4 regions of the Streptomyces sp. NPDC007945 genome follow, and region 4 is predicted to be linked to each of the others. Evidence: riboswitches for the same ligand, from Rfam matches in the RefSeq annotation. Region 4 holds a riboswitch; each other region holds the start of a gene.
The links. Region 4 has a riboswitch for cobalamin ahead of ACFZCF_RS07500 (ribonucleoside-diphosphate reductase subunit alpha). Riboswitches for the same ligand answer to the same signal wherever they lie in the genome.
Positions count from the first base shown of each region.

Region 1: linked by a shared signal. The riboswitch ahead of ACFZCF_RS19210 (ABC transporter substrate-binding protein) and the one ahead of ACFZCF_RS07500 (ribonucleoside-diphosphate reductase subunit alpha) in region 4 are both predicted to bind cobalamin.
Region 2: linked by a shared signal. The riboswitch ahead of ACFZCF_RS19320 (energy-coupling factor ABC transporter permease) and the one ahead of ACFZCF_RS07500 (ribonucleoside-diphosphate reductase subunit alpha) in region 4 are both predicted to bind cobalamin.
Region 3: linked by a shared signal. The riboswitch ahead of cobN (cobaltochelatase subunit CobN) and the one ahead of ACFZCF_RS07500 (ribonucleoside-diphosphate reductase subunit alpha) in region 4 are both predicted to bind cobalamin.

Region 1 covers NZ_JBIBJV010000005.1:476,233-483,020, forward strand. Annotated here, with positions in the region: gene ACFZCF_RS19190 (ABC transporter permease) at 1-1,025, shown strand, start outside; gene ACFZCF_RS19195 ((2Fe-2S) ferredoxin domain-containing protein) at 1,085-1,498, opposite strand; gene ACFZCF_RS19200 (heavy metal translocating P-type ATPase) at 1,498-3,489, opposite strand; gene ACFZCF_RS19205 (ArsR/SmtB family transcription factor) at 3,585-4,001, shown strand; cobalamin riboswitch at 4,089-4,213, shown strand; gene ACFZCF_RS19210 (ABC transporter substrate-binding protein) at 4,402-5,412, shown strand; gene ACFZCF_RS19215 (FecCD family ABC transporter permease) at 5,409-6,440, shown strand; gene ACFZCF_RS19220 (ABC transporter ATP-binding protein) at 6,437-6,788, shown strand, end outside.
Region 2 covers NZ_JBIBJV010000005.1:508,311-515,098, reverse strand. Annotated here, with positions in the region: gene ACFZCF_RS19340 (FAD-dependent oxidoreductase) at 1-1,743, opposite strand, end outside; gene ACFZCF_RS19335 (ATP-binding cassette domain-containing protein) at 2,313-3,155, opposite strand; gene cbiQ (cobalt ECF transporter T component CbiQ) at 3,152-3,901, opposite strand; gene ACFZCF_RS19325 (energy-coupling factor ABC transporter substrate-binding protein) at 3,908-4,264, opposite strand; gene ACFZCF_RS19320 (energy-coupling factor ABC transporter permease) at 4,264-4,962, opposite strand; cobalamin riboswitch at 4,991-5,213, opposite strand; gene ACFZCF_RS19315 (PTS-dependent dihydroxyacetone kinase phosphotransferase subunit DhaM) at 5,309-5,716, opposite strand; gene dhaL (dihydroxyacetone kinase subunit DhaL) at 5,713-6,282, opposite strand; gene dhaK (dihydroxyacetone kinase subunit DhaK) at 6,332-6,788, opposite strand, start outside.
Region 3 covers NZ_JBIBJV010000003.1:415,372-422,159, forward strand. Annotated here, with positions in the region: gene ACFZCF_RS12680 (precorrin-8X methylmutase) at 1-406, opposite strand, end outside; gene ACFZCF_RS12685 (cobalamin biosynthesis protein CobG) at 409-1,722, opposite strand; cobalamin riboswitch at 1,810-1,935, shown strand; gene cobN (cobaltochelatase subunit CobN) at 1,975-5,574, shown strand; gene ACFZCF_RS12695 (DoxX family protein) at 5,698-6,045, opposite strand; gene ACFZCF_RS12700 (MarR family winged helix-turn-helix transcriptional regulator) at 6,138-6,578, shown strand; gene ACFZCF_RS12705 (alpha/beta fold hydrolase) at 6,681-6,788, shown strand, end outside.
Region 4 covers NZ_JBIBJV010000002.1:486,115-492,902, forward strand. Annotated here, with positions in the region: gene mctP (monocarboxylate uptake permease MctP) at 1-760, shown strand, start outside; gene ACFZCF_RS07490 (hypothetical protein) at 838-1,443, shown strand; gene ACFZCF_RS07495 (GNAT family N-acetyltransferase) at 1,462-1,965, shown strand; cobalamin riboswitch at 2,000-2,140, shown strand; gene ACFZCF_RS07500 (ribonucleoside-diphosphate reductase subunit alpha) at 2,273-4,648, shown strand; gene ACFZCF_RS07505 (ribonucleotide-diphosphate reductase subunit beta) at 4,648-5,661, shown strand; gene def (peptide deformylase) at 5,731-6,381, opposite strand; gene ACFZCF_RS07515 (hypothetical protein) at 6,448-6,788, opposite strand, start outside.

The sequences.
Region 1 (6,788 bases), on a different contig from region 4:
TGCACGCCGAGGTCACGGGCTTCAACCGGCTCACCCTCGACGCGGAGCCCGGCACCACCATCGCCGTCGTCGGCCCCAACGGCGCCGGGAAGACCACCCTGCTGCGCGCCCTCCTCGGCCTCACGCCCCGCGCCCACGCCGACCTGACGCTCGGCGGCGAGGACGTCACGGCCCTGCCGCCGCACCGGCGCCGGGTCGCCTGGGTGCCCCAGGACGGTGCGCTCTTCCCGCACCTGTCGGCGCTCGCCAACACCGCGTACGGGCTGCGCGCCCAGGGCGTCCCGCGGGCCGAGGCCCGCCGCGCGGCGCAGGCGTGGCTGGACCGGCTCGGCGTCGGGCACCTCGGCCACCGGCGCCCCGGCCAGCTCTCCGGCGGCCAGGCGCAGCGCGTGGCACTGGCCCGGGCGCTCGCCGCCCGGCCCCGGCTGCTCGTCCTCGACGAACCGCTCGCCGCGCTCGACCAGACGACCCGCGCGCACGTCCGGCACACCCTGCGCACCCATCTCGCCGGTTTCGGCGGCGTCTGCCTCATCGTCACCCACGACCCGGTGGAGGCGGTGTCGCTCGCCGACCGGGTCCTCGTCCTGGACGGGGGCCGGGCCCTCCAGGACGCCGTTCCCGCCGAGGTCACCCGTCACCCCCGCTCGCCCTGGGTGGCGCGGATGCTGGGCCGCAACGCCTGGCCGGGCACGGCGGACGCGGAGGGGGTCGTCCTCGACGGCGGCGGCTTCCTCGTCGCGGCGGATCCGCCGCCGCCCGGTACGCCGGCGCTCGCGATCGTCGCCCCCGAGGCGGTGTCCGTGCACCGCGAGAAGCCCGCGGGCAGCCCCCGCAACGTCTGGCCCGGCACCGTACGCGAGATCACCGGCAGCGGCAGCCGCCTCCGGGTCCTCGTCACCTCGGCCGAGGCGCCGGACCTCGTCGCCGAGATCACCCCGGGGGCCGCCGCCGAACTCGGCCTCGCCGAGGGGGTTCCGGTGTGGACGAGCGTGAAGGCCACGGAGACGACCGTCGTGCCCCTCTGAGGGGCCGGGGGCCCCGCGGCGTGCCCTCCGGATCGGGCCCGGTCCCCGGAGGGCCCGCCCTACGCGTCGGGGAGTTCGGCGCGGACGCGGCGGGAGGGGCTGAAGGCGTAGAGGTCGAGGACGCCCGGGGGGTCGGCGAGGCCGGGGCCGCCGGCCGCTATCCAGTCGGCGATGTCCTGGGCGGCGTCCGCGTCGTTGACGAGGCCGAGCCAGACCGGGCGGCCGCCCGCCGCCCGGCCGGCGGCGGAGGGCTGGACGACGACGACGTTGGCCTGCTCGCAGGAGTCCAGGCAGCCGGTGACCCGGACCTTGGCGCCGTCCGGCACGGCACTGCGCAGGGCCGCGAGCTGGGCGGCGTGGTCGACACCGGGGATCTTGGGGGTGCCGCAGCAGCAGCCGCGGCACACGGTGACCGTGCAGGTGGCGGACGCGCCCGCGACGGCTGTCCTGCGCTTGTCGGTGCGGCGGCTCATCACGTCTCCTGGTGGGGGGTCGGGCGGGATCGGCGCCAGGCGCCGTCGGCGAGCAGGCGCAGGCCGTTGAGCCCGACGAGGACGGTGGAGCCTTCGTGGCCGGCGACGCCGAGGGGCAGGGGCAGCGTACCGACGAGGTCCCAGACCGCCAGCACGGCGATGAACGTTCCCGCGACGACGAGGTTCTGGATCACGAGCGCGCGGGCCCTGCGGGACAGGTTCACCACGGTGGGGATGGTCGCGAGTTCGTCACGTACGACGACGGCGTCGGCGGTCTCCAGGGCGAGGTCGGAGCCCGCCCGGCCCATGGCGATGCCGATGTGGGCGGCGGCGAGTGCGGGGGCGTCGTTGACGCCGTCCCCGACGACGAGGACCTTGGCACCCGCGTCGCGCAGCTCGTGGACGGCGGCGACCTTGTCCTGGGGCAGCAGCCCCGCCCGTACGTCGGTGATGCCGACCTCGGCGGCGAGGCGGGCGGCGGCGCGCGGGTTGTCGCCGGTGACCAGCACCGGTGCGCGACCGGTCAGTTCGGCGAGGGCGCGGGTGGCGGTGGCGGCCTCGGGGCGGAGCCGGTCGGCGATGCCGAGGACTCCGACCGGGAGCCCGTCGACGGTGACCACGACGGCGGTGTGTCCCTCCGCCTCCAGGCCGTCGGCGAGGACGGCGGCCGGGTGCGCGGGGTCGTCGAGGAGGCGGGCGGGGCTGCCGACGGCGACGACGCGGCCGTCCACGGTGGCGCTGACGCCCGTGCCGGGGGTGGAGGCGAAGCCCTCGGCCGGCGGCGTCTCGAGGCCACGCGCGCGGGCCGCTTCGACGACGGCGCGGGCGAGGGGGTGCTCGCTCGGGTGCTCGGCCGCCGCGGCGGCACCGAGGACGCCGTCGGCGTCGAGGCCGGCGCCCGCCAGGGGGTGGACGCCGGTGACGCGGGGGGTGCCTTCGGTGAGGGTGCCGGTCTTGTCCAGGGCCACCGCGTCGATCTGCCCGAGGCGTTCCATGACCACGGCCGACTTCACCAGGACGCCGTGGCGGCCGGCGTTGGCCATGGCGGAGAGGAGCGGGGGCATGGTGGCGAGGACGACGGCGCACGGTGAGGCGACGATCATGAAGGTCATGGCCCGGAGCAGGGTGGACCGGAGGTCGGAGCCGAGCAGCAGCGGGACCGTGAAGACCAGCAGGGTGACGGCGACCATGGCGAGGCTGTAGCGCTGTTCGACCTTCTCGATGAAGAGTTGGGTCGGCGCCTTGGTCTCGGCGGCCTCCTCGACCATCGCGACGATCCGGGCGATCACCGATTCCGACGGGTCGCGTTCGACCCGCACGCGCAGGGCGCCGGAGCCGTTCAGGGTGCCGGCGAAGACCTCGTCGCCGGGCCGCTTGGCCGCGGGCAGCGGTTCGCCGGTGATGGTGGCCTGGTCGACGTCGCTCGCGCCGTCCAGGACCCGGCCGTCGGCGCCGATCCGCTCGCCGGGCCGGACGAGGACGAGGTCGCCGACGGCGAGGGAGCCGGCCGGGACGACCTCCTCCGTGCCGTCGGCCGCGATCCGCGTCGCCGTCTCCGGTGCCAAGTCGAGCAGACCGCGCACGGAGTCCGCGGTCCGGGCGGTGGCGACGGCCTCCAGCGCGCCGGAGGTGGCGAAGATGACGATGAGCAGCGCGCCGTCGAGGATCTGACCGATGGCGGCGGCGCCGAGCGCGGCCACCACCATCAGGAGGTCCACGTCGAGGGTCCGCTCCCTGAGCGCCTTCAGGCCCTCCCAGCCGGGCTCCCAGCCGCCGGTGGCGTACGTGGCCGCGAACAGCGGGCCCCACAACCAGGCCGGGGCGTCCAGCAGGTACGCCGGGAGCGCGGCGAGGAAGCACAGCAGGGCGGCGAGCGCCCAGCGGACCTCGGGCAGTGCCAGGAGGCGGGTGCGTCGGCGGGGCGGTACGCGGTCCGCGGGCGAGGGGGCGACGGGGGTGGGCGGCCCGGGGCTCTGCAGGACGGAGGACATGGCGAAGCAACCCTTCACGGGGGCCGGCGGGACGACAGGCCCACCATACAGGAACACATGAATAGGTCTTCAGGTGTCGTCCGTATCATGGTCCCATGGGCCACGGACCGATTGCCACCAGCACCACGCGCGAACGCCTCGACGCGGTCGGCGCCACCGACGTCGCCGCGACGCTCCAGGCCCTCGCCACGCCCTCGCGGCTGTACATCCTGGCGCGCCTGCGCGAAGGCCCTTCGTCGGTCGGCGAGTTGGCGACGGCCGTCGGCATGGAGCCCTCCGCCTGCTCCCACCAACTGCGCCTGCTGCGCAACCTCGGCCTGGTGACCGGCGAGCGCCACGGCCGCTCGATCGTCTACGCCCTCTACGACAACCACGTCGCCGAACTCCTCGACCAGGCGCTGCACCACGTCGAGCACCTGCGCCTCGGCGTCCGCGACCTGCCCGCCGAACTCGACGCGTCGGCCGCCGGGACCCCGGCGGGCGCGGACGCGGGCGGCGCCGCGCGCGGGTAGTCCGCCGAGGGGAGCAAGATCGGGCCGTGGTAGTTTGCCGAGGCCAGTCGAACCTCTGCACGTATCCACGCGGTACGCGCACGGGTCAGGGAATCCGGTGGGAATCCGGAACTGACGCGCAGCGGTGAGGGTGACGGGCGGGACATCGGCCACTGGGCCCCGAGGGGGTCTGGGAAGGCGTTCCGTCCGGACGACCCCGAGTCCGAAGACCTGCTGGCGGCCCGGGCGGCGATCGTACGGCGTCCGGGAAGCACCGTACATCAGGCTCCGCGCATGAGCCGTGACGCAGAGGACCCTTCCCGTGCCCTTCGCACCTCCCGCCCGCACACCCCGGCCTTCCCGTTCGCTCCGTTCCCTCCGTCCCTTCCGCTCCCGCCGCGCCCGGGCCGCCGCGCCGCTCCTGGCCGGTGCCGTGCTCCTCGCCGGCTGCGGCGCCGGCGGGACGGCCTCGCCCGGCCCGTCCGGAGCGAAGGGGTCGGACTCCGCCGGGTACCCCGTCCGCCTCGACAACTGCGGACAGCGCGTCGAGGTCGCCGCCCCGCCGCGCCGGGCCGTCGCCCTCGACCAGGGATCGGCCGAGATCCTGCTCTCCCTCGGCCTCGCCGACCGGATGGCGGGCACCGCCACCTGGACGGACCCCGTGCTCAAGGGCCTGGAGAAGGCGAACGCGTCCGTGCCACGGCTCGCCGAGCGCTACCCGTCGTTCGAGAAGGTCCTCGACGCCGAACCCGACTTCGTCAGCGCCTCCTTCCTCTACACCCTGGGCAAGGGCGGTGTGGCGCCCCGCGAGCGGTTCACGAAGCTCGGCGTCCCCACGTACCTCTCCCCTGCCGACTGCGTCGGCAAGGACAACGGCGGGGACGGCGACGGCGTGCGGACCGAGCCCCTCACGATGGACGCCGTGTACGGCGAGGTCCGCGACCTGGCGAGGATCTTCGGCGTTCCGGAGCGCGGCGAGAAGCTCGTCGCGGAGCTCCGCGCCCGGGTGGCGAAGGCCAAGGCCGGCGCCGACTTCGGCGGCGCGTCCGTCCTGTACTGGTTCTCCGACTCGCAGGGGCCCTACATGGCCGGCTGCTGCGGCGCGCCCGGGATCATCAGCGGGACGCTCGGCGTGAAGAACGTCTTCGACGACACCAAGGAGGAGTGGCCCCAGATCAACTGGGAGACGGTCGTGGACCGCGACCCCGACGTGCTGGTCATCGCCGACCTGACCCGCCAGGCGCAGTCGGCCGAGAGCGCCGCCAAGAAGATCGAGTTCCTGGAGTCGCACCCGGTCACCCGGAACATGACCGCGGTCAGGAAGAAGCGGTACGTGATCCTCAGCGGCCAGGCCATGAACCCCACCATCCGCACCGTGGAAGGCATCGAGCAGCTGGCCGCCGCCCTGCGCGCGCACGGGCTCGCCACGTGACCCCGGCACGGTCCTCCCGCGCGCTCACGCCGCTCGCCGGGGCCGCCGGGACCGCCCTCCTCTGCCTCTCGGTCGCGCTCGCCGTCACCCTCGGCCCGGCCGACATCCGAGTCGCCGACGCCTGGTCCGTCGTCGCCGCGCACCTCGGCGGGGAACCGTCCGGCCTGAGCGCGATCCGCGAGGGCATCGTCTGGGAGCTGCGGCTGCCCCGCACCCTCCTCGCGGCCGTGTGCGGGGCCGGACTCGCCGTCTGCGGGGCGGTGATGCAGTCGCTGCTGCGCAATCCGCTCGCCGACCCGTTCGTCCTCGGCGTCTCCTCCGGCGCGTCGACCGGAGCGGTCGCGGTGGTCGTCCTCGGCGCCGGCGGCGGCCTGGTCTCCGTCACCGGCGGCGCCTTCCTGGGCGCGGTCTGCTCCTTCGCCCTGGTCCTGCTGCTGAGCCACACCCTGGGCGGGTCGACGGACCGCGTCGTCCTCGCGGGGGTCGCGGCCATGCAGCTCTTCTCCGCCCTGACCTCCTTCGTCGTGATGACCGCCGCCGACGCCGAGACCACCCGCGGCGTCCTCTTCTGGCTGCTGGGCTCGCTCAGCGGGGCGGACTGGACCGACGTCGCGGCGTGCGCGGCCGTGCTCGCCGGCGCGCTCCTCGTGTGCGGCGGACACGCCCGTACCCTCGACGCCTTCGCGTTCGGCGAGGACGCGGCGGCGACCCTCGGCGTGTCCGTGGCGCGGACCCGTCTCGTCCTCCTCTCCGTGACCGCCCTGCTGACCGCCGTCCTGGTGTCCTCGGCGGGCGCGATCGGCTTCGTCGGCCTGGTCCTGCCGCACGCGGTCCGCGCCCTCACCGGCCCGGGGCACGCCCGGTTGCTGCCGCTGGCCGCGCTCGCCGGTGCCGTGTTCCTCGTCTGGGCCGACACGCTCGCCCGCACGGTCCTCGACCCGCAGGAGGTACCGGTCGGCGTGGTCACCTCGCTGATCGGCGTCCCCGCGTTCGTCCTCGTCCTGTACCGCACCCGGAGCGCCCGATGACCGCCACGCCGTCGGCCCGTACGACTCCCGTCGACACCGGCACCGGGCTCCGCGCCGAGCGGATCTCCCGCACGGCCGGGGGCGCGCTCGTCCTGGACGGCGTGACGCTGGCGCCGCGCCCGGGCACGCTCACCGGGCTGCTCGGTCCGAACGGCTCGGGGAAGTCCACCCTCCTGCGGGTCCTGGCGGGCGTCCTGGCGCCGGACGCCGGGATCGTGACCCTGGACGGCGCGCCGCTCGCCGCCGTGCCGCGCCGCGCCCTGGCCCGGCGGGTCGCGGTCGTCGAGCAGCACGCCGACACCCAGGTCGACCTCACCGTGGCCGAAGCCGTGCGCCTCGGCCGGGTCC
Region 2 (6,788 bases), on a different contig from region 4:
GATCCAGCCGGTGGTCTTGCCGAGGCCGGCGCCGACCTTGGTGGTCTTGCGCTGGAGCAGGTGGACCTGGCGCGGCGGCGCGTTCCGCTCGGGCTTGCGCAGGCCGCCGCGGTTCTCGTAGGAGGTGTCGACGCCCCACTGGCGGAAGTACGTCTCGGGGTCCTGGCTCGCGCCCTCGCCGCCGTCGGTGAGGAACTCGGCGACGTCGAAGCCGATGCCGCCGGCACCGATGACGGCGACCCGCTCACCGACCGGCGCGCCGTCGCGGAGCACGTCCAGGTAGCTGAGGACGCTGGGGTGGTCCTGGCCCTCGATGCCGGGGTCGCGGGGGGTGACGCCGGTGGCGACGACGACCTCGTCGTAGCCGTCGAGGTCGGCGGCGGAGACGTACGTGTCGAGGCGGACCTCGATGCCGCGCTCGGCGAGCTGGACGCGGAAGTAGCGGAGGGTCTCGTCGAACTCCTCCTTGCCGGGGACCCGCTTGGCGACGTTCAGCTGGCCGCCGATCTCGGAGGCGGCGTCGAAGAGGGTGACCGTGTGGCCGCGCTCGGCGGCCGAGACCGCGCAGGAGAGACCGGCGGGGCCGGCGCCGACGACGGCGATCCGCTTGGCGAGGCGGGTGGGGGAGAGGATCAGCTCGGTCTCGTGGCAGGCGCGCGGGTTGACCAGGCAGGAGGTGATCTTGAGGTTGAAGGTGTGGTCGAGGCAGGCCTGGTTGCAGCCGATGCAGGTGTTGATGGTCTCGGCCCGGCCGGCGGCGGCCTTGTTCACGAAGGCGGGGTCGGCGAGGAAGGGGCGGGCGAGCGACACGAGGTCGGCGCGGCCGTCGGCGAGGATCTCCTCGGCGACGTCCGGGGTGTTGATGCGGTTGGAGGTGACGAGCGGCACGGACACCGAGCCCATCAGCTTCTTCGTCACCCAGGTGTAGGCGCCGCGCGGCACGGAGGTGGCGATGGTGGGGATGCGGGCCTCGTGCCAGCCGATGCCGGTGTTGATGATGGTGGCGCCGGCCGACTCGATCTCCTGGGCGAGCCGGACGACCTCCTCCAGGGTGGAGCCGCCGGGGACGAGGTCCAGCATGGAGAGCCGGTAGACGATGATGAAGTCGGTGCCGACCCGCTCGCGGATCCGGCGCACGATCTCCAGCGGGAAGCGGACCCGGTTCTCGTAGGAGCCGCCCCAGCGGTCCGTGCGGTGGTTGGTGGCGGCGGCGATGAACTCGTTGATGAGGTAGCCCTCGGAGCCCATGACCTCGACGCCGTCGTAGCCGGCCTCCCGGGCGAGCTCGGCGCAGCGGGCGTAGTCCTCGACGGTCTGCTCGACCTCGGCGTCGGTCAGCTCGTTGGGCACGAAGGGGCTGATGGGCGCCTGGATCGGGCTCGGCGCCACCAGGGCGGGGTGGTAGGCGTAACGGCCGAAGTGCAGGATCTGCATCGCGATCCGGCCGCCCTCGGCGTGCACGGCGTCGGTGATCAGCCGGTGCTCGGCCACCTCCTCGGCGGTGGTGAGCTTGGCGCCGCCGTCCCAGGGCCGGCCGGCCTCGTTGGGCGCGATGCCGCCGGTGACGATGAGGCCGGCGCCGCCGCGCGCCCGCTCGGCGTAGAAGGCCGCCATCCGCTCGAAGCCGTGCTCGGTCTCCTCCAGGCCGACGTGCATCGACCCCATGATCACCCGGTTGGGCAGGGTGGTGAAGCCGAGGTCGAGCGGGCTGAGCAGATGCGGGTACGGGGTCGTCGCGGTCACGGGGCGCCTCCTCGCGCAGGGATCGTCGGATCCTGTTGTAGGCGACCCGGCACGAGTTTTGCAACTAGTTGCAGAAGGATCGGGGTGTGATGGTTACTACTCGGTAGAAGGTGGCCGGAAGCCGACGTGATGTGCTCGGTCGATGAGGAAGGCCCCTCGCGGCGGCGCCCGCCGACGACGAGGCACCCCAGCCGACCGCCGAGGTTCTTCGCCGACGGCGCGTCGATCCCCTCCAGCAGGTGCGCCGCGCACTCCCTCGCGCCCACGCGCGAGGGGCCGTCGGGCCGCCGGTCGTCCGGCAGGCAGGAGGGCGCGCCGCCCGGCGAGCCGGGCACCCGGCGCCGCTTCCCGAACCGCTCGCCCGGCTCCCGCACCCGGCCGGACCGGACCACGCCGTACGTGTCGGGCCGAGGCCGCCGTCGGCCTCCTGGTCCTCGGGGCCGAGCGTCACCGTCTCGGGGCGGGCCGACCGCCGAGGTGCGCGGCAGCAGCGTCGGCCCCGTCTCCGGGGCGGCCACCGGCGGCGCGGACCGGCGGGCCGGACCGCGTCCGCCCGCCGCCGGGGACGCTCAGCCCACCCCGTCCAGCAGCACGTCCAGCTCCTCCGCCGTCCGGGGCGCCGGTACGCCCTCCGGCAGCAGGCCCTGGGCCCGCAGCAGCCGGCCGACCGGCACCGCCCACGGGCGGCGCAGCCGGGCCGCGTCCAGCAGCGCGTCGTCCGCGAGGAGCTCCGCCGCCGGGCCGGTGCGCAGACCGGCGGGGGAGAGGACGGCCGCCTCGTCGGCCCAGCGCAGCGCCAGGTCCACGTCGTGCGTCGCCATGACCACCGTCGTGCCCGCCGCCCGCAGCCGCTCCAGGGTCTCCAGGAGCCGTTCCTGGCCGTGCGGGTCCAGGCCCGCCGTCGGCTCGTCCATGATCAGCACCCGGGGGCGCATGGCCACCGCGCCCGCGATCGCCGCCCGCTTCCGCTGCCCGTACGACAGCAGGTGCGTCGGCCGGTCCGCGAGCGCCGTGATGTCCAGCGCCTCCAGCGCCTCGGCCACCCGCAGCCGCACCTCGCGCTCCGGCAGCCCCAGGTTCATCGGCCCGAAGGACACGTCCTGCGCCACCGACGCGGCGAAGAGCTGGTCGTCCGGGTCCTGCACCACCAGCTGCACGGAGCTCCGCAGCCGGGTCAGGCCCTTCCGGTCGTACGCCACCTCCGCGCCGTCCAGGAGCAGCGCCCCGCTCCCGCACCGCAGCCCGCCGCTCAGCAGCCGCAGCAGCGTCGTCTTCCCCCCGCCGTTGCGCCCGAGCAGCGCCACCGCCCGCCCCTCGTGCACGGCGAAGCCGACGTCGGTGAGGACGGCGGGTCCGTCCTCGTACGCGAAACCCGCGCGGACCAACTCCACGACCGGGGTGGGGGCCGTCATGGCAGGAGTCCTTCCAGGACGAGGGTGAGGGCGACGAGCCCCGCGAGGAGGCCGCCCGTCGCCGCGAGGAACGGGCGGGAGACGGGCGCCTCGGGCAGCAGGACCCGCAGGGTGCCGTCGTAACCGCGCCCGGCGAGTCCGCTCTGGAGCCGCTGCGCCCGGTCGAAGGCCCGCACGAAGGAGGTCGCGCCGAGCCCCGCCAGCGAGCGCCACACCGCGGCCCGGGTCGTCGCCCCGAGCCGCGCGGCCTGCGCCTGGCGCACCTTGCCCTGCGCGTCGAGCAGCAGGAACACGATCCGGTACATCACCAGGGCCACGTCCACCACCGGAGCCGGCACCCCGGCGCGCACGAGCCGCGGCAGCACGTCCGACACCGGGGTGGTGAAGGCGAAGAGCAGCACGCCCAGCGAGGCCGAGGCCGTCCGCAGCAGCAGTTCCCCCGCGTGCGCCGGGCCGTCCGGCGCCCAGGCGACGAGACCGCCGGACCCGCCCACCGAGAACAGCAGCGGAACGGCACCGGTGACGCAGAAGCCCAGCGGGATCCGGAACGCCCGCCACAGCTGCCGGCCCGGCACACCGGCCGGCCCGAGCAGCACGGCGAGAGTGGCCGCCGCGACCAGGGGAGCCCCCGGCCAGGGCGGCAGGCACACCGCGCACAGGGTCAGGCCGAACCCGAGGACGGCCTTCTCCGCCGGATGGCGGCGGCGCCAGCGGCTGCTGTGCGCCGCCGCGTCGATCGGCAGCATCGGCGGCTACGCGTCCTTCTCCGCGCCCGTGGCGGGCGCGCCGCCGCCGCTCCGGGCCGCCGCCCGCTCCTCGCCCTGCCGCCGTCCGCGCCGCAGCCCGAAGTAGTAGGCGAGGACGCCGGCGCCGAGCGCCGCCTGGAGCGCGAACAGCGCCGACTCGATCTCACCGGACGGCGGTTCGTACAGTGGCGAGAACCACGGCTCGTAGTCCGGCTCGATCTCCGTGATCGCCGTCTCCGCCTCGGCGTCGGCACCGGTGAAGGGTTCCTCCTTGTGGTCGCCGAGCCCCAGCGCCAGCGGCAGCACGGCCAGCGCCGCGACCAGCAGGAGCAGCAGACCGTTGATCTTCGCGTTCCTGCTCATCACGCCGCCGCCTCCTCGCGCCGCTCCGCCGGCTTCGACGCGGCGAGCACGCCGAGCCGCAGCAGGTCGCCCTTGCTGGACTGGGTGAGCAGCCGCATCACCAGGACGGTCAGCAGCCCCTCGCTCACCGCGAGCGGGATCTGCGTCACCGCGAAGATCCCGCCGAACTTGGCGAGCGACCCCGCGACGCCGCTGCCCGGGTCGGGGAAGGCGAGGGCCAGCTGGACGCTGGTCACGCAGTAGGTGGAGAGGTCGGCGACGAACGCGCCGGCGAACACCGCCACCATCAGCGGCGCCCCGAACCGCCTGACCAGCAGGTACGTGCCGTATCCGGCCCACGGGCCGACGATCGCCATGGAGAAGACGTTGGCGCCGAGCGTGGTCAGCCCGCCGTGGGCGAGCAGCAGCGCCTGGAACAGCAGGGTGATCGTGCCGAGCACCGCCATGATCGGCGGCCGGAACAGGATGGCGCCGAGCCCCGTGCCCGTCGGGTGGGAGCAACTGCCCGTCACCGAGGGCAGTTTGAGGGCGGACAGGACGAACGTGAAGGCACCCGCGGCACCGAGCAGCAGGGTGGACTCGGGGTTGGCGCGCACCTCGCGGGTGAGCGCGCGGACGCCGTGGACGACGAACGGAGCCGACGCGACGCCCCAGGCGGCCGCGTGGACGGGGGGTAGATACCCCTCGGCGATATGCATGATCGGGAGACCCTCTCCAGCACCTCGTGGATGGACAACGCGCCCTGGCCGGTCTCCTGGCTGACGGTAGTGCCGCCCGACTCCGCCTTCCCACCCCGCGACGGTCTCCCGCGGCGGAGCAGTGGCTTCCCCGAGGGGATGGAGCCGGACCTCCCGATCACAGTGGCGAGGGCCGCACCGGTACTGCACCGGTTTCCCGAACACCAAGGCCCTGTGACATTAGTGTGTTGACCTGCTTCATCACAATGCGGGGTCGGTCACTCGCGCTCCGGAGCACCGACCCCGCCGCCCCCGCTCGGCCCCTCCCCGCACGCCCCGACGGCCCCAGCCGGTCGGCGCCGGGCGCTCAGGTCTTGCGGTAGCCGTACGCCTCCGAGGCCGCGGCGGCGACCGCGTCGAGGTCGCCGCCCGCGCTCGCCGTCACCAGGGCGGCCACCGCGCCCTCGACGAAGGGGGCGTCCACGAGCCGGGCCCCCGCCGGGAGTTCGTCGCCCTCCGCGAGGAGCGCCTTCACCGTCAGGACCGCGCTGCCCAGGTCCACCAGGAGCGCCACGCCGGCGCCCGCGTCGACGGCCTTCGCCGCCGCGGTGATCAGCGCGGAGCTCGTACCCAGGCCGCCGCCGGGGAGGCCGCCGGCCGCCGCCACCGGCGCCAGGTCACCGCCGCCCGCGAGCCCGCGGGCCAGCTCCGCGACGGCGTCGGCGACGGCCGCGCTGTGCGAGACGAGCACGATCCCGACCCTGTCCCCGCTCATCCGGCCGCCACCTCCTCCAGGGCCGCGAACAGCAGAGCCGACGATGTCGCCCCCGGATCCTGGTGTCCGACCGAGCGTTCACCGAGATAGCCGGCCCGGCCCTTCCGGGCGCGCAGCGGCACCGTCGCGAGCGCGCCCGCCTCCGCCGCGGACCGCGCGGCCGCGAACGACTCGCGCAGCGACTCCGCGGCCGGGGTCAGCGCGTCCAGCATCGTCTTGTCGCCCGGGACCGCCCCGCCCAGCTGCCCGACCGCCGCGACCCCGGCCGCCAGCGCGTCCGCCAGCTCCGCCCGCGACACCTCGCCGGCCTCGCCGAGCGCCTTCCCGGCGCGCCGCAGCAACGTCCCGTACAACGGCCCCGATGCCCCGCCCACGGTCGCGATCAGCAGCCCGCCGGCGGTGACGAGGACCGCGCCCGGGGTCGCGGGCGGCTCCTTCGCCAGCGCGTCGGCCACGGCGGCGAACCCCCGCTTCAGATTGGCCCCGTGGTCCGCGTCGCCGATCGCCGCGTCCAGGTCGGTGAGCCGTCCGGCCTCCCGGGCCACGGCCGCCGCGACGCCCTCCATCCACCGCACCGCGAAAGCGGCGCCGTACGCCTCCGTGCTCGTCACCGGCTCACCGTCCCCAGCGCAGCGCGGGCGTGGCCACCGGCGCGTCCCACAACCGCAGCAGCTCCTCGTCGGCGGCGCACAGGGTGACCGAGCAGCCCGCCATGTCGAGCGAGGTCACGTAGTTCCCGACCAGCGTGCGCGCCACCGGCACCCGCCGGGCGTCCAGCACGCGCCGCACCTCCGCGTTGAACCCGTACAGCTCCAGGAGCGGCGTCCCGCCCATCCCGTTCACCAGCAGCAGCACCGGGTCCGAGGGCCGCAGGTCGTCCAGGACGGCGTCGACGGCGACCTCGGCGATCTCTCCCGCGGTCATCATCCCGCGCCGCTCCCGCCCCGGCTCCCCATGGATCCCGACCCCCAACTCCAGCTCGCCCGGCGGCAGATCGAAGGTGGGACCGCCCTTCGCGGGCGTGCTGCACGCACTCAGCGCCACCCCGAACGACCGCGACCGCGCCACCACC
Region 3 (6,788 bases), on a different contig from region 4:
CGTTGCCGATGGCGACGACGGAGCCTTCGAGGCGGTCCCGCCACAGTTCGAGGGCGGCGGCCGAGCGGGTGGTGCCCAGTTCGGCGGCGAGCGCCGGCACGGCCGGGTCGGAGAGCGCGCACAGCACCTCGTTGTCGGCGGGCAGCCGCTTGCGGGTGACGCCGGAGGCGACCATCTGCGCGTCGCAGAGGATGGGGGCGCCGGCCCGCAGGGCGGTGCGGGCGCTCGCGACGACCCCGGGGGAGTACGCGATGTCCCGGACGAGGTCCGTCATGCCGCAGGCGTGGATCATGCGGACGGCGACCGTGGCGAGGTCGCCGGGCAGCCCGCCGAGATCGGCCTCGGCGCGGATCGTGGCGAAGGAGCGGCGGTAGATCTCGGCGCCGTCCTTCTCGTACTCGTACATCCTCAGCTCTCCATCGGTTTCGTACGGGCCGCCGCGACGGCCTCGGCCAGGGCGGTACGGGGGACGGGGACGCCGTCCAGCAGATACGTGTCGGGGTCGAGGGCGGTGACCTCGATCCGGGCACCGTGCGGATGACCGCAGCGGCGCTCGCAGCCGGAGTAGTGCACGGGCAGCGGCCCGCCCGGCGCGCGCGCCGCGTCCGCCCGCACGTCGGCGAGGGACTTGGCGCAGCCGGGGGCGCCGGTGCAGGCGGTGACGCCGGTGCGGGGGTCGGCCGGGTCGGTGACCAGGCCGTGCGCGGCGAGCGCGGGGAGCCGGTCCGCGGACGGGCCCACCACGACGACCCCGCGCCACGGGGTGAGCCGCACCTCGTCCGCGCCCTCGGCGAGCGCCCGCAGCCGGCCGGCGGTCAGCCGGCCGAGGGGGGCGAGGACGTGCAGGGCGCGGTCGCCGAGCGGGCCGGGTGCGGGCGGGAGCGGGGCCGGGGGAGGGGAGAAGGAGGGTACGGGCTCCGCGCCGATCCCCGCCCTGGCCAGGGCACCGGCCCAGTCCGGACGCTGCCCGGCCGGGAGTTCGCGCGGTCGCCAGGCCCCGTTCCCGGCGGCCTCGGCGGTGTCCAGGAAGGCGAGCGCGCAGACGAGGGCGGCGGAGACGGCGGGGACCGCTCCGGTTCCGGCGGCGGTGCCGGTCTCGCCGGCGGGCGCGGCTCCGGCGCGGCCCGGGGCCGGGGGCGCGGCGGGCAGGCGGAAGGTCTCCGTGCCCGCCGTCAGGAGCACGGCGCCGTCCGATGCTGCGATCAAGGTCACATCGCCGCCGAGGCCGGCGACGTCGCCGCGGCCGTCGTCGAGGGCGAAGAGGAAGCGGCCGGAGAGGGCCGCCGCGCGCGGCTCCGCGCAGAGCGCGGCGTCCAGGGCGCGGGCCCACAACTGCACGTCGGCGTGGCCGAGTCCGTCGAGTCCGGCGGCCGGGGAGGCGACGATGTTCCGGACCCGCTCGTGGGTGGGGGAGGGCAGCAGGCCCGCGTCGGCGAGGAGCGCGGCGAGACCGGCGCCGCAGCCGTCGCGCAGGCCGCGCAGCTCGGCGTTGCCGCGCGAGGTGACGGAGAGGCACCCGTCGCCCATCCGCTCCGCCGCGTCGGCCAGGACACTCACCTGACGTGACGTCAATCGACCTGCGGGCAGGCGGAGTCGGGCGAGGAGCCCGTCGGCGGCGGCGTGCAGCCGGAGCGCCCCCGGGCACGCGTCGCCACGGTCCCTTATCGGCGCTTCGCCCGGTTCGGGCGGGGTGGTCGGGGTCGGCGGCATGGCGGCGAGCATACCCACGGGGAACCGGGCGGCCGCCGAGTGTGATCCGGCCGACTCTCCGGCCCCCTCCGGCCCGCCGACGGCACGCTTTACTATGCAGATCGGCATGGGGTCCCAGGACCCCGGGGAGGAAGCCCGGTGAGATTCCGGCGCGGTCCCGCCACTGTGAGCCCGTACCGGCGACGGCACGGGTGAGTCAGGAACTCCTGCCGTCCATCGACCACCCGGGGCGCGGACAACCCCGAGGAAGGCCCGAGCCCCGCCATGCTCCTGCTGCTGTCGCACTCCGACACCGACCTGCTCAGCGCCCGTGCGGCCGGAGGGCCGGTGGAGTACCGCTTCGCCAACCCCTCCCGGCTGCCGCTCGCCGACCTCCCCGGCCTCCTCGACGGCGCCGAGCTCGTCGTCGTCCGCCTCCTCGGCGGCGTCCGCTCCTGGGAGGAGGGCCTCGACGCGGTCCTCGCCACCGGGAAGCCGGTCGTCGTCCTCAGCGGCGAACAGGCACCCGACGCCCAGCTGATGGCCGCCTCCACCGTGCCGATCGGCGTCGCCACCGAGGCGCACGCCTACCTCGCGCACGGCGGCCCCGCCAACCTGGAGCAGCTGGCCCGCTTCCTCTCCGACACCGTCCTCCTCACCGGCCACGGCTTCGAGGCCCCCGCCGCCGCCCCCACCTGGGGCCCGCTGGAGCGCACCGCCCGCGTCACCGAGGGCCCGACGGTCGCCGTGCTCTACTACCGCGCCCACCACATGAGCGGGAACACCGCCTTCGTCGGCGCGCTCTGCGACGCGATCGAGGACGCCGGGGCCCGCGCCCTCCCGCTGTACGTGGCCTCGCTGCGCGCCCCGGAGGAGGAGCTGCTCGCCCGGCTCCGCGGGGCCGACGCCATCGTCACCACCGTCCTCGCCGCCGGCGGCACCAAGCCGGCCGCCGCGCAGGCCGGCGGGGACGAGGAGGCCTGGGACGCGGGCGCGCTCGCCGCGCTCGACGTGCCGGTGCTGCAGGCGCTGTGCCTGACCGGTTCGCGCGCCGCCTGGGAGGAGAACGACGAGGGACTGTCGCCGCTCGACGCGGCCAGCCAGGTCGCCGTCCCCGAGTTCGACGGCCGGCTCATCACCGTCCCGTTCTCCTTCAAGGAGATCGACGCCGACGGCCTGCCCGCGTACGTCGCCGACGCCGAGCGCGCCGCCCGCGTCGCCGGCATCGCCGTCCGCCACGCCCGCCTCCGGCACATCCCGAACGCCGAGAAGAGGCTGGCGCTCGTCCTCTCCGCGTACCCGACCAAGCACTCCCGCATCGGCAACGCCGTCGGCCTCGCCACCCCCGCCTCCGCCGTCGCCCTGCTGCGCCGGCTGATCGAGGAGGGGTACGACTTCGGGCCCGAGGCCGACCTCCCGGGCCTGGTCTCCGGTGACGGCGACGAGCTGATCCACGCCCTCATCGAGGCCGGCGGCCACGACCAGGACTGGCTCACCGAGGAGCAGCTGGCGAAGAACCCGGTCCGCATCCCGGCCGCCGACTACAAGCGCTGGTACGCCGAACTCCCGGCCGAGCTGCGCGAGAAGGTCGAGGAGCACTGGGGCCCGGCGCCCGGCGAGATGTTCCTCGACCGGTCGCGGAACCCGGAGGGCGACATCGTGCTCGCCGCGCTGCGGCGCGGGAACCTCCTCGTCCTCATCCAGCCGCCGCGCGGCTTCGGCGAGAACCCGATCGCGATCTACCACGACCCCGACCTGCCGCCCTCCCACCACTACCTGGCCGCCTACCGCTGGATCGCGGCCCGCGCGGAGGACGGCGGCTTCGGCGCCGACGCGATGGTGCACCTCGGCAAGCACGGCAACCTGGAGTGGCTGCCGGGCAAGAACGCCGGCCTGTCCGCCGCCTGCGGCCCCGACGCGGCCCTCGGCGACCTGCCGCTGGTCTACCCGTTCCTCGTCAACGACCCGGGCGAGGGCACCCAGGCCAAGCGCCGCGTCCACGCCACCCTCGTCGACCACCTCGTGCCGCCGATGGCCCGCGCCGACTCGTACGGCGACATCGCACGCCTGGAGCAGCTCCTCGACGAGTACGCGCAGATCTCCTCCATGGACCCGGCGAAGCTCCCGGCGATCCGCGCCCAGATCTGGACCCTCATCCAGGCCGCCAGGCTCGACCACGACCTCGGCCTGCAGGAGCGCCCGGAGGACGACGGCTTCGACGACTTCCTGCTGCACGTCGACGGCTGGCTGTGCGAGGTCAAGGACGCCCAGATCCGCGACGGCCTGCACGTCCTCGGCGGCGCGCCCACCGGCCCCGAGCGGGTCAACCTGGTCCTCTCCATCCTCCGCGCCCGCCAGATCTGGGGCGGCACGCAGGCGCTGCCCGGTCTGCGGGAGGCGCTCGGCCTGGACGAGTCGGCCGCCACCCGCACGACCGCCGACGAGGCAGAGGCCAAGGCCCGCGAGCTCGTCGAGGCGATGGAGGCCGCCGGCTGGACGGTGGACGCGGTCCCCGCGGTGGCCGCCGCGTACGGCTCCGAGGTCCACGACGTGCTCCGCTTCGCCTGCGAGCAGGTCGTGCCGCGCCTCGCCGCCACCACCGACGAGCTGACCCACGCCGTGCACGCCCTGAACGGCGGCTTCGTGCCCGCCGGCCCGTCCGGGTCGCCGCTGCGCGGCCTGGTCAACGTGCTGCCGACCGGCCGGAACTTCTACTCCGTCGACCCCAAGGCGGTGCCGTCCCGGCTCGCCTGGGAGACCGGCCAGGCGCTCGCCGACTCGCTGCTGACCCGCTACCGCGAGGACAACGGCGAGTGGCCGACCTCGGTGGGCCTCTCCCTGTGGGGGACGAGCGCGATGCGCACCGCCGGCGACGACGTCGCCGAGGCGCTGGCCCTGCTGGGCGTCCGCCCGCTGTGGGACGAGGCCTCGCGCCGCGTCAACGGCCTGGAGCCGATCCCCCTGGAGGAGCTGGGCCGCCCGCGCGTCGACGTGACGCTGCGCATCTCCGGCTTCTTCCGCGACGCGTTCCCGCACGTCATCGGCCTCCTCGACGACGCCGTCCGGCTGGTCGCGGGCCTCGACGAGCCCGCCGACGCCAACTACGTCCGCGCGCACGCCCAGGCCGACCTCGCCGAGCACGGCGACGAGCGCCGCGCCACCACGCGCATCTTCGGCTCCCGGCCCGGCACGTACGGCGCGGGCATCCTCCAGCTGATCGACTCGCGGGACTGGCGCACCGACGCCGACCTCGCCGAGGTGTACACGGTGTGGGGCGGGTACGCGTACGGGCGAGGGCTCGAAGGCCGGCCGGCGCGCGACGAGATGGAGACCGCGTACAAGCGGATCGCGGTGGCGGCGAAGAACACCGACACCCGTGAGCACGACATCGCCGACTCGGACGACTACTTCCAGTACCACGGCGGCATGGTGGCGACCGTGCGGGCGCTGCGGGGCACCGCCCCCGAGGCGTACATCGGCGACTCGACCCGCCCCGAGACCGTCCGGACCCGGACGCTCGTCGAGGAGACCTCCCGGGTCTTCCGCGCCCGGGTGGTGAACCCGCGGTGGATCGAGGCGATGCGCCGCCACGGCTACAAGGGCGCCTTCGAGCTGGCGGCGACCGTCGACTACCTCTTCGGCTACGACGCCACGACCGGTGTCGTCGCCGACTGGATGTACGACAAGCTCACCCAGGAGTACGTCCTCGACGAGACCAACCAGGCCTTCCTCAAGGAGGCCAACCCCTGGGCCCTGCACGGCATCGCCGAGCGGCTCCTGGAGGCGGAGTCGCGCGGCATGTGGGAGAAGCCGGACCCGCAGACGCTGGCCGCCCTCCGCCAGGTCTTCCTCGAAACCGAAGGCGACCTGGAGGACGACGCCTAGCCACCGCCGCGCCCGAACCCGCACCCGCCTGAACCCGCACCGCCAGGGAGCCGTCCCCGGGGTGCGGGTTCGGTGCGTCGTGCCCCGGCCCGGCGGGGGAGCGGGTTCCGCAGGGGGCGGGGATCAGGCGGTGGCCACGCGGAGGACCAGGGCCAGGGCCGGGAGGAGCGTCAGGACGACGGCGGGCGCCACGGCGTAGTCCTTGACGCGCAGGTGGGCGATCACCGCGCCGATGAAGTAGAGGACCAGCCCCACCGCCGCGGCGACACCCAGCGCCGGGACCACCAGGCCCGCGAGCAGCCCCAGCGCCCCCGCGATCTTCGCCGTGCCCAGCCACGGCAGCCATCCGTCCGGCACGCCCACCTTCTCCATGCTCCCGACGACCGCCGGATTGCGGGTGAAGGTCGCGACGGCGGAGCCGGTCATGGCGAGCGCGAGCAGGGCGGCGAGGACGACGTAACCGACGAACATGGGGACACTCCAACGATCCGGGGACGGAAATCGTTGAAGCGTAACAACGATTTCTTACGCTCCACAATGTGGTTGTTGTTACGGTGGACCGCATGGCAGCCCTCCCGACCGACCGCCTCGGTTTCCTCCTCTCCTTCCGCGGAGAGCTCACCGGCGCGCGCATCCGCTCCGCCCTGGGCGTCGCCGGGCTGCCCCCGCGCCACGCGATGACCCTCATGCAGCTCGCCCCCGCGCCCATGGGCCAGCGCGACCTGGCCGCCGCCATGGAAGTGGACCCGAGCCAACTGGTCGCGATCCTCAACGACTTGGAGGCCTCCGGCCTCGCCGAGCGCCGCCGCGACCCGGCGGACAGGCGCCGCCACATCGTGGAGATCACGCCGGCCGGCGCGGCCGTCCTCGACCGCGTCGACCAGGCCGTCACCGAGGCCGAGCGCGAGCTCTTCGCCGACCTCACCGAGGCCGAACGGACCCTGCTCCGCGGCCTCCTGGACCGCGTGGTCGTCGACCCGGCCGACCACGACTGCGGCGCGTAGCCGAGGAGTCCGCAGGAAAGAGGAAAAAGCGCCGGCCGGCCGATGAGTCCGCCGGCCCCCGGCCGTCTACCCCCGTGAGAGCACCGCACGGAGGAGAGAACGATGGCCGAGACCACCACCCGCACCCTGGACACCGCCGGCGCGACCCTGCGCTACGACGTCCGCCCCGGCACCGGCGCGGACCCGCGCCCGCTGCTGCTCGTCGGCTCC
Region 4 (6,788 bases):
CATCCGCCGCAACACCACGATCCTGCCGCTGTACTCGCTGATGCTGGGCCTGCTCGCGCTGCTCGGCTTCATGGCGATCGCCGCCGGGATCAAGGTCCAGAACGGCCAGCTCGCCATCCCGCAGCTCTTCGAGGACATGTTCCCCGCCTGGTTCGCGGGCGTGGCCTTCGCCGCCATCGGCATCGGCGCGCTCGTGCCGGCCGCGATCATGTCGATCGCCGCGGCCAACCTCTTCACCCGGAACATCTACAAGGACTTCATCAAGCCCGAGGCCACCCCCGAGCAGGAGACCAAGGTCTCCAAGCTGGTGTCCCTCCTGGTGAAGGTCGGCGCCCTCGCCTTCGTCCTCACCATGGACAAGACGGTCGCCATCAACTTCCAGCTCCTCGGCGGCATCTGGATCCTCCAGACCTTCCCCGCCCTGGTCGGCGGCCTGTTCACCCGCTGGTTCCACCGCTGGGCGCTGCTCGCCGGCTGGGCCGTCGGCATGGTGTACGGAACGATCGCCGCGTACAACGTGTCGACGCCGAAGCAGAAGCACTTCGGCGGCTCCTCCGCCGAGATCCCCGGCATCGGCGAGATCGGCTACATCGGCCTCACCGCCTTCGTGCTCAACGTCGTGGTCACGGTCGTCCTCACCTTCGTCCTCAAGGCCGTCAAGGCCCCCGAGGGCGTCGACGAGACCTCGCCGTCGGACTACACGGCCGACGCCGGCGACGCCGGCGTCCGTCCCCTCCCGAAGGTCGGCGCCGGCCACTGAGCCGTCCCGCCCCTCCCGCAGGCCGCCCGCCTCCCAGGCCGGGCGGCCTGCCGCGTCCCCACCACCGAAGGGCCCCCATGCGACCGCGGACCACTCCCCCGCAGCTGCTCCTCCTCGCCGTCGGCCTGGCCGCGCTCACCGGCTGCGGCACCGTGACGGCCGCCGACCCGCCCGCCCCCGACCGCGCCGCCCTGGAGGCCCGCGCCCGGTACGCCCAGACCCGCGTCGAGCACGTCTACGTCACCGAGGCCGAGGGCTACGCGCCGGCGCTCCAGTCCGCCGTCGTCGCCGGCGACGACGGCTTCCGGATCGTGTACGTGAACAAGGACGGCGGCAGCGTCACGCTCAGCGCCGAACGGCGGCCCTTCCGCGCCGAGGAGTGCGTGGCCGGCCCCCCGGACGGCGACGGCTGCGAGACCGAGGGCGACGGCTGGTACCGCCGCACCGGCGACCGGCACGCCTACCTGCGCAACGAGAACGGCCTGCGCGTCGAGGTCGCCGCCCCGCTCGCCGTCCCCCGCGACCTGCTGAAGCGGGCCGCCGCGAAGGCCCACCGGGCCGACGACGCCGAACTCGACGCCGTCCTGCCGAAGTCCACCGGGCCGGACGGCCCGGTGGAGCGCGGTGACCTGCCGCCGGTCGGCGACGGGGCGCCCGACAACTCGGTGGGCGTCGGCGGCTGAGCACGGCACACTGCGGGCATGGACTTCACGATCAGGGCCGTACGGCCGGAGGAGTACGAGGAGGTCGGCGAGCTCACCGCCCGCGCCTACCTCGACGACGGGCACCTCACCTTCGGGGAGGACGACGACTACCTCCCGCTGATGCGGGACGTCGCCCGGCGGGCCGCCGAGGCCGAGGTGCTGGTCGCCGCGGACCACGACGGGACGGTACTCGGCGCGGTCACCTTCACGGCTGGCGGCGGGGAGTGGGCGGACATCGCCGGCCCCGGCGAGGCCGAGTTCCGGCTCCTCGCGGTGGCGCGCCCCGCCCGCGGCCGGGGCGTCGGCGAGGCGCTCGTGCGGACCTGCGTCGACCGGGCGCGGTCCCTCGACGGCTGCGTCCGGCTGGTGCTCTCCACCCAGGACCGGATGACGACCGCCCACCGGATCTACCGCCGCCTGGGCTTCGTCCGGGTCCCCGAGCGGGACTGGTCCCCGGTGCCCGGCCTTTCGCCCCTGTGGGCGTTCTCCCTGGACATCTGAACGACGGGACACAACATGTGGGGGGTGCCGAGAGGGGCGCCCCCCACATGTATGCTCGACCTCGCTGTCGCCGCAGGGGAATCCGGTGCGAATCCGGAACTGTCCCGCAACGGTGTACTCCGTGCGCTTTCGTGCGGAGGGAGTCCGATGACCTGCCGACGGTGCGCCCGGTCCGTCCGTTCCGGGTGCCGACGACGTCCGGGCCTCGCGGAATGGGCCGGTGGACGCGGGCGCTTCCGCGCGTGCGGAGGCCTGCCCGCCCGCCTCCCGCCGCCCTGACCCGGGCCGAGCGAGGGAGAGCCCCCACGTGACCATCGCGCCTGCGGGTCCGTCAGCTGCCGAGGCCGCCGCGACCGACGGCCCCGGGACCGTACTGCTGCGGACCCTGACCGACCTCACCGCCGACCTCGCCGACACCGACCCCGGCCGGGTCGCCGCCGCCGCGCTGCGCGGCCGGCACGCCGGCTCGGACGAGGCGGAGCTGCGCGAACTGGCCACCGAGGCGGCGGCCGGACTCATCTCCGAGGACCCCGCCTACTCCCGGCTCGCCGCCCGCCTGCTCACCCGCACCATCGCCGAGGAGGCCGTCTCCCAGGGCGCCGTCTCCTTCTCGGCCTCGGTCGCCACCGGCCACCGCGAGGGCCTGATCGCCGACCGCACCGCCGCCTTCACGGCCCTGCACGCGGACCGCCTGGACGCGCTCGTCGACCCGGCCGCCGACGACCGCTTCGGCTACTTCGGCCTGCGGACCCTGTACTCGCGCTACCTGCTGCGCCACCCGATCACCCGCAAGGTCATCGAGACCCCGCAGCACTTCATGCTCCGGGTCGCCGCGGGCCTCGCCGAGGACGACAGCGTCCGCGCCCTGGACGAGGTGGCGGCGCTGTACGGCCTGATGAGCCGCCTGGACTACCTGCCGTCCTCGCCCACGCTCTTCAACTCCGGCACCCGTCACCCGCAGATGTCCTCCTGCTACCTCCTGGACTCCCCGCAGGACGAGCTGGACTCGATCTACGACCGCTACCACCAGGTCGCCCGCCTGTCGAAGCACGCCGGCGGCATCGGCCTGTCGTACTCCCGGATCCGCTCGCGCGGTTCGCTGATCCGCGGCACCAACGGCCACTCCAACGGCATCGTGCCCTTCCTGAAGACGCTGGACGCCTCGGTCGCCGCCGTGAACCAGGGCGGCCGCCGCAAGGGCGCCGCCGCCGTCTACCTGGAGACCTGGCACGCGGACATCGAGGAGTTCCTGGAGCTCCGCGACAACACCGGCGAGGACGCCCGCCGCACCCACAACCTGAACCTCGCCCACTGGATCCCGGACGAGTTCATGCGCCGGGTGAACGCGGACGCCGAGTGGTCGCTCTTCTCCCCCGCCGACGTCCCCGAGCTGGTCGACCTGTGGGGCGAGGAGTTCGACGCCGCCTACCGCGCCGCCGAGGCGAAGGGCCTGGCCCGCCGCACGATCCCGGCCCGCGACCTGTACGGCCGGATGATGCGGACCCTGGCGCAGACCGGCAACGGCTGGATGACCTTCAAGGACGCCTCGAACAGGACGGCCAACCAGACCGCCGAGCCCGGCGCGGTCGTCCACTCCTCCAACCTCTGCACCGAGATCATCGAGGTGACGAACGACGGCGAGACGGCCGTCTGCAACCTCGGCTCGATCAACCTGGGCGCCTTCGTCCACCCCGAGATCCAGGGCATCGACTGGGCCCGCCTGGACGACACGGTCCGCACCGCCGTCACCTTCCTCGACCGGGTCGTCGACATCAACTTCTACCCGACCGAGCAGGCCGGGAGGTCCAACGCCGAGTGGCGCCCGGTGGGCCTGGGCGCGATGGGCCTCCAGGACGTCTTCTTCAAGCTGCGGCTGCCCTTCGACTCCCCCGAGGCGAAGGCGCTGTCCGCGAAGATCGCCGAGCGGATCATGCTGGCGGCCTACGAGGCCTCCGCGGACCTCGCGGAGCGCAGCGGCCCGCTGCCGGCCTGGGAGCGGACCCGTACCGCCCGGGGCGTGCTGCACCCGGACCACTACGACGTCGAGCTCGCCTGGCCGGAGCGCTGGGCGGCGCTGCGCGAGCGGATCGCCGCGGTCGGCATGCGCAACTCCCTCCTCCTCGCCATCGCCCCGACGGCGACCATCGCCTCGATCGCCGGCGTCTACGAGTGCATCGAGCCGCAGGTCTCCAACCTCTTCAAGCGCGAGACGCTCTCCGGCGAGTTCCTCCAGGTCAACTCGTACCTCGTCCAGGAGCTGAAGCGGCTCGGCGTCTGGGACGCGCAGACCCGCGAGGCGCTGCGCGAGTCCAACGGCTCCGTGCAGGGCTTCTCCTGGGTGCCGGCCGAGGTCCGCGAGCTGTACCGGACGGCGTGGGAGATCCCGCAGCGCGGCCTGATCGACATGGCCGCGGACCGCACGCCCTTCCTCGACCAGTCCCAGTCCCTGAACCTCTTCATGGAGACGCCGACCATCGGCAAGCTGTCGTCGATGTACGCGTACGCCTGGAAGCGCGGCCTGAAGACCACGTACTACCTGCGCTCGCGCCCGGCGACGAGGATCGCCCGCGCCGCCCAGGCGTCCGCGACCACCACCGCCCCCCTCCCCGTCCAGCAGGTCGCCGACCCCGACGCGGTCGCCTGCTCCCTGGAGAACCCCGAGTCCTGCGAGGCCTGCCAGTGATGACCACCCGTACGCACAACCTCCTGGACCCGGGCTTCGAGCTGACGCTCCGCCCGATGCGCTACCCCGACTTCTACGAGCGCTACCGGGACGCCATCAAGAACACCTGGACCGTCGAGGAGGTCGACCTCCACTCGGACGTCGCCGACCTCGCCAAGCTCACCCCGGGCGAGCAGCACATGATCGGCCGCCTCGTCGCGTTCTTCGCGACCGGCGACTCGATCGTGGCGAACAACCTGGTGCTGACGCTCTACAAGCACATCAACTCTCCGGAGGCGCGCCTCTACCTGAGCCGCCAGCTCTTCGAGGAGGCCGTGCACGTCCAGTTCTACCTGACCCTCCTGGACACGTACCTGCCCGATCCGGAGGACCGCGCGGCGGCGTTCGCGGCGGTGGAGAACATCCCGTCCATCCGTGAGAAGGCGCAGTTCTGCTTCCGCTGGATGGACTCGGTGGAGAAGATCGACCGGCTGGAGACGCGGGCGGACCGCCGCCGCTTCCTCCTCAACCTGATCTGCTTCGCCGCCTGCATCGAGGGCCTGTTCTTCTACGGGGCCTTCGCCTACGTGTACTGGTTCCGCTCTCGCGGCCTGCTGCACGGCCTGGCGACCGGCACCAACTGGGTGTTCCGTGACGAGACCATGCACATGAACTTCGCGTTCGAGGTCGTGGACACGGTCCGCGAGGAGGAGCCGGAGCTCTTCGACGACGAGCTGCGGCAGCAGGTCACGGACATGCTGAAGGAGGCCGTCGAGGCGGAGCTCCAGTTCGGCCGCGACCTGTGCGGCGACGGTCTGCCCGGCATGAACACCGAGTCCATGCGCGAGTACCTCCAGTGCGTCGCCGACCAGCGCCTGGTCCGCCTCGGCTTCGCCCCGGTCTACGGCTCCGAGAACCCGTTCTCCTTCATGGAGCTCCAGGGCGTCCAGGAACTCACCAACTTCTTCGAGCGCCGCCCCTCCGCCTACCAGGTGGCGGTCGAGGGCACGGTCGACCTGGACGAGGACTTCTGAGTCGTCGGTCGTACGCCGAAGGGCCCCGCACGCGTGGAGTGCGGGGCCCTTCGGCGTGGCGGCGCAGGGTCAGTCGTTGGCGACGACCGGGTAGCGCGGGGTGCCCTCTTCCATCTGGCGCAGCGCGTCCTTGCGGTCGCGCTTGGAGAGCTTGTCGATGTAGAGGAAGCCGTAGAGGTGGTCCGTCTCGTGCTGGAGGCAGCGGGCGAAGTAGCCGGTGCCCCGGACCTTGATGGGGTTGCCCAGCAGGTCCTGGCCGTGGACCTCGGCGAAGTCCGGGCGGGCCAGCTCCGCGTAGGCGGTGGGGACCGAGAGGCAGCCCTCGTTGGAGTCGTCGAGGTGGCGGCGGTCGGCCGGCAGCTCCTGGAGCACGGGGTTGACCACGTGGCCGGTGTGGCGGACGCCGTCGTCGTCGGGGCAGTCGTAGACGAAGACCTTGAGGCCGACGCCGATCTGGTTGGCGGCGAGGCCGACGCCCTCGGCGGTCTTCTGGCTGGCGAACATGTCGTCGACCAGGGCGGCCAGTTCGGGGCCGAACTCGGTGACGTCCGCGCACTCGTGGTGCAGCACCGGGTTGCCGACGACCGTGATGGGACGGGAGGTGCCCCGCTCGCGGTGGGCGAGCTCCCGCGCCTCGCAGTCCTCGGTGTCCACGATGTAGCCGTCGTCGTCCAGGGCGTAGCCCGTGAAGATCTGCTCGCCCGTGTCCTGCTGCGCCATGTGCCGCCGCGCCTTCCTGAAAACCCGATTCCGTCGAGGACAGCCTACGGGGCCGGGGCGGAAGGCTCAGCAGACCTCTTCGAGATCGCGCCATTCCCGGCTGTCGGGGCTGTCGGCGACCCAGCCGTCGAGGAGTCCGCGGACGAGGTCGGCCGGGGCGGCGATGCCGCACTCGCGCTCGGGCACCCACAGCTCGCCGGGCGTGCGGTGGCCGAGCGGTCCGGGGTGGCCGGGCTCACTGTGGTCGTGCGGGTCGACGTGGTCGCCCTCGCCCTCGGCGCTGGGCATGGTCGACTCGGAGCAGGCGCGGCACAGGAGCCGTACCGACGAGGACCAGTCCTCGGCGGCGAAGCCCGCTTCGGCGGCGAGCTGCTCCAGGGCGTCCCGGTCGGCCTCGGTAGCGGCCT